Saccharolobus shibatae B12: one gene and its partner. The main gene of each other region encodes a partner of the protein of the gene in region 2 in a complex. Links are inferred from orthologs where the notes say so. Each region holds a gene or a part of one and is shown on either strand. Other genes may lie near its edges. The genes, in order: J5U23_RS06205 and J5U23_RS14650.

The links.
Region 1: the proteins of J5U23_RS14650 (region 2) and J5U23_RS06205 are in contact, whole or in part, in a crystal structure (PDB 2QMU), measured with the Saccharolobus solfataricus proteins. The link is inferred for Saccharolobus shibatae B12 from one-to-one orthologs. Residues at the interface, in WP_009988771.1 of Saccharolobus solfataricus: Trp33, Pro65, Glu66, Gln148, Val151, Asp152, Val154, Ser155, Lys156, Ala159, Leu160, Tyr163, Arg164, Lys167, Ile180, Ile181, Pro182, Val183, Ser184, Leu186, His187, Ile189, Asn190, Asp192, Ser193; in WP_231918336.1 of Saccharolobus solfataricus: Met1, Leu2, Arg4, Leu5, Tyr6, Lys8, Leu9, Pro10, Ile106, Lys108, Lys109, Glu110, Lys111.

The regions. Positions count from the first base shown.
Region 1 is NZ_CP077717.1:1,109,200-1,112,246, forward strand. What follows is about bases 79-2,790. They hold J5U23_RS06205 (translation initiation factor IF-2 subunit beta), read right to left. Parts: upstream 1,775-2,790; coding sequence 1,382-1,774; downstream 79-1,381. Other genes in these bases: rnhB (ribonuclease HII), read right to left, coding at 79-373; J5U23_RS06195 (60S ribosomal export protein NMD3), read right to left, coding at 370-1,083; J5U23_RS06200 (DUF424 domain-containing protein), read right to left, coding at 1,089-1,385; J5U23_RS06210 (tRNA (N(6)-L-threonylcarbamoyladenosine(37)-C(2))-methylthiotransferase), read left to right, coding at 1,846-2,790. Outside these bases: more of rnhB, read right to left, coding at 1-78; more of J5U23_RS06210, read left to right, coding at 2,791-3,047. UniProt on the Methanocaldococcus jannaschii protein: eIF-2 functions in the early steps of protein synthesis by forming a ternary complex with GTP and initiator tRNA.
Region 2 is NZ_CP077717.1:2,726,750-2,729,947, reverse strand. Bases 335-3,197 are described here. They hold J5U23_RS14650 (translation initiation factor IF-2 subunit gamma), read left to right. Parts: upstream 335-1,073; coding sequence 1,074-2,321; downstream 2,322-3,197. Other genes in these bases: J5U23_RS14640 (DNA-directed RNA polymerase), read left to right, coding at 2,726-3,197; J5U23_RS14645 (PIN domain-containing protein), read left to right, coding at 2,300-2,722; J5U23_RS14655 (30S ribosomal protein S6e), read left to right, coding at 421-1,065; J5U23_RS14660 (CbiX/SirB N-terminal domain-containing protein), read right to left, coding at 335-343. In the rest of the region: more of J5U23_RS14660, read right to left, coding at 1-334; more of J5U23_RS14640, read left to right, coding at 3,198-3,198. UniProt on the Methanocaldococcus jannaschii protein: eIF-2 functions in the early steps of protein synthesis by forming a ternary complex with GTP and initiator tRNA.

The DNA of each region.
Region 1 (3,047 bases), 1.6 Mb from region 2 along the record:
CTACATTTGACTTATAACCTAGCTTTCTGATGAGCTCTATAACAGGCTTCTCTTCTCCCACTTTATCAACTGTTACTATTTCAGGATTGAAAACCGAAAGTGATAAAATTATCTTAGACACCGCATCATATGTGAGATCGTTCAAGTTGTAATTATCTATTTCGTAAGGAAAAACTTTAACTACTGTGAAAGCATCTACGGTACTTGCAATAATATCGAACAATTTCTCCCTTCTCTCCCTAGTTAATTGCTTACTATCCTTTACTCCAATGCCTTTAAGGAATTTTAGCTTTGAATCACTGATAACTACACCTGCAACTATCATTGGACCTATTAAGGCTCCACGACCTGCTTCGTCTATACCTATTCTCATATCCTCAATGAAATAACTAGTTTTGCCTCCCTTTTACCGTTTTTCATCTTTTCATTCTGATAACTCTCATTAACTTCAACGTCAACAATAGAAGATATCATCGATACAAGCTTTCTTGCAACACTTTTACTCATAAAATAATAATCCACACCCTCTCTACCCTCAATAACATCAGAAATATTATCCACTATGCTTGTAGAGAAAAAGGATTCGAAGAACGCTCTCTTCTTATCGTCAACTCCAATCTTACCTTTACTCCTCAGTTGAACTATGGCCTCATAATATCGTGTCTTTTTCCTAAAGCACGAGTCACATAATGTCCTTTCCATTTCTAAACTAATTATCGCCTCTTGGGAAAAGGGTTTACCTCTTACCTTCCCTCTAAATTCAATAGTAGCAAAGGAATTACCACTTGGATCCTTCCATATGCTCTTTATATCAAATGCGAACTCCTCTACGTTTTTATCAATGTCTATCTTATTCCCTAGTTCTCTTATTATAATATCTTCCACGACTGAAGCTAAAGATGTTGCTGAAGTCCTTATCCACTTTCCCTTAATCCATTGTGCACCACAGATCTTGCAATACTTTCCGGTTATCCTTTTAGGTACTTCTATCAGTTTTTTAGATTTTACATAGCAGTCCACGCAGAGTGAGTCTATTAGCTCAACATTTTGCTTTCCGCATAGCACACAGAACTTCCCTGACATAAATTTCACACATTATAAACTTGAGCGAATTTTACACCAGCTACATTGATGACAGAATCCTTGTGAACTAGCCCTCTCCTTATTGCCTCTTCTACCGCGTAATTCCCTACAATACTCATAACTGTAGCCTCATCGATCAATGAAAGGGCATAATCTAATTCTACGGACTCTCCTCCGTAAAACTTCTCACTAACATCGAGTATTATTTCCCCTTCTCTAAATACTTTCCCTAATAGTTCCTCCTGACATATATTTACCAGTGTCATACCTTGTGCTCTAATTATATTTAGAAACACTCTCATAGAGGTTTCACTGGTGTTTGAGCTCCACACGCTAGACAGACTATATACCAGCTCTTCTTCTCCTTCTTTAGTACAGTGTCTAGGCTTTTACAAGTACTACATTCAACGTATGCCTTCAAAAATCTTTCCATTAAGGTATTTATTACTTGTGAGGAGAATTTTCCTTGAATTATAAGTTCACCTTTATCGTCCACATTACCAGGTGCAGCCAATTCCTTTAGCAAGTATTTCATACATATTTTATCTTCTCTTCTAATTCTATCACAATATTCCGCAAAGTTTCTAATCATGGTGGTATTTCCTATATTGAGTATTATTAGATTAGGTAGTGCTTGTGTACCTTCCTTACGACCCTTTTCTGGTAATTTTGAGTATAGTCTATCAAGCATTTCCACGTATTCTTTTTCTGAATTCACATTAAATCTATAAGCACATAGGGTTTAAAATACTACTGAAGAAAATGAAAACCATCTACGTTGAGACATATGGGTGCGCATTAAATAGGGCAGATACTTACGTAATGATGACGTTGCTTAAAAATGAGGGTTATAATTTTGTAGAAAACCCTGAGAACGCAGATATAATTATACTCAATACTTGCGCAGTAAGGTTAGAAACTGAAGAGAGAATGAAACAAAGAATTAAGGAATTAAACACGTTATCAAAAAAATTAGTGGTAGCAGGATGTATGAGTAGTGCAGAACCAGCTACAGTCCTTTCCATAGCTCCAAATGCGTCATTAATAGGTCCACAATCAGTTGAAAGAATAATCGATGTAATTAAATCAGAGGAGCGTAAAATTGTCCTTGAGGGCGATAGAGCACTTATAACTCCTAGAACTTTCGATGGAAAAATTGCAATAATTCCAGTAGCTGACGGATGTGCAGGAAATTGCAGCTTCTGCATAACTAAACTAGCAAGGAGGAAGTTGAGGAGCTATCCATTAAGGGAAATAGTTAATGCTGTGAGAGATGCCGTACAAGCCGGTGCTAAAGAAATAGAATTAACTGGTCAAGATACTGCAGCTTATGGGTTAGATCTAGGAGGATCTATAAGTTTAGTTGATGTAGTAAATAAAGTAACGGAAATTGATGGAGACTTTATGATAAGAATTGGCATGATGACGCCAGAACAAGCTATGAGAATAATAGATAATTTAATAGAAATCATGAGAAACCCTAAGGTGTATAAGTTTATCCATTTACCGGTCCAAAGTGGAGATGATAGAGTATTAAAGCTAATGAATAGGAAATATACAATAGACGAATATAAAGAGTTGGTAAGTGAAATAAGAAGTAAAATACCATTTGTCAATATAACTACTGATATAATTATAGGTCATCCTGGAGAAGATGAAGATGCATTTAATAATACCCTATTGCTTATGAAGGAATTAAGATTTGAAAGGATACATTTAGCAATGTATTCCATCAGGCCAAATACTAGAAGTGCATCAATGCCCCAGGTTCCAGATAGTGTAAAGAAAAAGAGAATTCAAATAGCTAATAAACTATATGAGGATATCGCGTTATCTATTCATTTAGAATACGTGGGAAGTACTAGCAGAGTTATCACAACAGAATTAGGTCGTAAAGGATCTGTAGTAGGAAGATTGGTGAATTATATTCCAGTCGTGATTAGGTCTGAAAATGTAGAACTAGG
Region 2 (3,198 bases):
CTTCTCCAATTTTCTCATCAAATCCTAAAGGGTCAGCTATTATTATTTCAATTTTCTTTCCCATGTATTGTATTTTCTTTTCGTCACCATCTATACCTAGTAGCCTTGGGATATCTCTTTTGAAATGAGTTCCAGTTGCAAATAATAATGGAACTACTACTATCTTATCAGCCCCCTTAGCCAGAAGATTACTTAGGGCTTCGCTTAACGTAGGTTTATTAAACTCTAAGAAGCCGAATTCTACTAACTTAAAATATCTAGATAAATATTCTGCGTACTTAATTCCAACATCTTTCCATTCTGGTATCTTGCTACCATGTAAAACTAATAAAACTCCTAACAACGTTTCTCATGTAGCTTATGGTGATGCGATTTTATATATTTGTTTTAAGTATACCACACAAAAGGTGGCATTGTTAAATGCCGGACTTCAAAATTGTCATTTCAGATCCACAATCTGTAGAGCCTAAAAGAGTAAAGGTTAAAGTAAAGGCAAATGATCAAATAAAATCTATAGGTGGAGAAAAGGAAGGAAAAGCGGTACCCCAGGCTAAAGTTAATGAGAAAACTAAACAATTATTAAATATTGATACGCTCATCACATTAGAAATAACCAAACAAGAAGGGGATAAAAAGGTAAAGGTAAAAGGCCATTTTAAGGTTGAAGTAGATAACAATGTACCAGATAACGAAGTATGGATAAGTAAAACAATGGCAGAGAAGTTTGGAGCAGAAGATTTTGAAGCCATTGCATATAGGACTAAGACGTTACAAATAAGTATTGATCAAAACAAGGCTACAAATCTAGTTGGTCTAAAAATAGGTGATACATTTGAAGCTAATCAACTGATTGGATTACCAGTTAAGTTAAAGATAACTGGAGGATCAGATAATTCTGGATTCCCAATGCGATTTGATGTTACTGGAGCGGCTAAGCGTAAAATATTGCTAAGTGGGCCTCCTGGATTCTACCCGAATGAAGATGGAGAAAGAAGAAGAAAAACTATAAGAGGAAATACTATTAGCCAGGAAATAGTTCAAATTAATACCATAATAGTAAGGTGAAGCAGTTTTTGGCATGGCCTAAAGCTCAACCAGAAGTTAATATAGGTGTAGTTGGACATGTAGATCACGGTAAGACAACGCTAGTTCAGGCTATAACGGGAATTTGGACTTCAAAACATTCTGAAGAACTAAAAAGAGGTATGACGATAAAATTAGGTTACGCGGAGACTAATATAGGCATTTGTGAGAGTTGTAAAAAACCAGAGGCATATGTAACCGAACCCTCATGTAAATCTTGTGGATCGGATGAGGAGCCCAAGTTCTTGAGAAGAGTTTCCTTTATTGATGCCCCTGGTCATGAGGTTCTAATGGCTACAATGCTATCTGGAGCAGCGTTAATGGATGGTGCAATTCTTGTTGTTGCTGCAAATGAACCTTTTCCCCAGCCCCAAACTAGAGAACATTTCGTAGCACTAGGTATAATAGGAGTGAAAAATCTAATTATAGTTCAAAATAAGGTCGACGTAGTCTCCAAAGAGGAAGCATTGTCGCAGTATAAGCAAATAAAGCAGTTTACAAAGGGAACCTGGGCCGAAAATGCACCTATAATTCCAGTAAGCGCGCTTCATAAGATTAATATAGATACTCTAATAGAGGGCATAGAGGAGTACATAAAGACTCCTTATAGGGATCTCTCACAACAACCTGTTATGCTTGTGATAAGGAGTTTTGACGTTAATAAGCCCGGTACCCAATTTAATGAGCTGAAGGGTGGCGTGATAGGTGGTAGTATTATACAAGGCTTATTTAAGGTTGATCAAGAAATAAAAGTATTACCGGGCTTAAGAGTAGAAAAACAAGGTAAAGTATCTTATGAACCTATTTTCACAAGGATTTCATCCATAAGATTTGGAGATGAGGAATTTAAGGAGGCTAAACCGGGAGGTTTAGTAGCAATAGGTACATATTTGGATCCCTCATTGACTAAGGCTGATAATTTGCTTGGAAGTATTGTAACCTTGGCTGATGCTAATGTTCCAGTTTTATGGAATATCAGAATAAAGTATAATCTCTTGGAACGTGTAGTTGGAGCTAAGGAGATGTTAAAGGTAGATCCCATAAGAGCTAAGGAAACTTTGATGTTATCTGTAGGTTCCTCGACGACTTTGGGGATAGTTACTTCTGTAAAGAAGGATGAGATTGAAGTGGAGTTAAGAAGACCCGTGGCAGTATGGTCTAATAATATTAGAACTGTTATAAGTAGGCAAATAGCTGGTAGGTGGAGAATGATAGGATGGGGGTTAATAGAGATCTAAAAGTACTGATTGATACTAATATTTTATTATATGTATACGATGGTTTAGATCCATTTAATAAGGTATTGGAATTTCTAGATTATAAACCGACCTTTTTTATTCATTCTGCAGTCTTAAAAGAGTTGGATATTTTATCTGAAAAGAATAAAAAAAGATTTATTATTACATCCAGAATTAGAATAGCCAGGAAATATTTGGAAGTATATAAAAACTCATGGAATTTAATAAATGATTATGACGATTTACCTACAGATGAGGCGTTGATAAGGACTGCTCTTAGATATAACATGTTTATATTTACTAATGATAAGCAATTAAAAAGTAATGCAATTAAAAAGGGGATAGGAGTTTTATTTCTTCAAAATAGGAGTAAAATTATAAAATCCTTATATCCTATCTAACGTATGTATAAACTTATTAAAGCACGTAGCATTGTGAGGATCCCACCCAATGAGTTTGGTAAACCATTAAATGAGATCGCTTTAAATGAACTAAGACAACAATATCAAGAAAAGATCCTTAAGGATTTAGGTCTAGTTTTAGCTATATTAAATGTCAAAACCAGTGAGGAAGGGATGTTAGTATTTGGTGATGGTGCTACTTATCATGAGGTCGAATTTGATATGATAACCTATGTACCAGTTGTACAAGAAGTAGTTGAGGGTGAGGTTTTACAAGTTGACAACTATGGTGTGTTCGTTAACTTAGGACCGATGGATGGCCTCGTTCACATTTCCCAAATAACAGATGATACACTGAAATATGACAATGTAAGAGGTATAATATTCGGCGAAAAATCTAAGAAAGTAATACAAAAGGGTGACAAAGTAAGAGCAAGAGTGATAAGCGTTGCGTCTACGGTAACAGGTAGATTGCC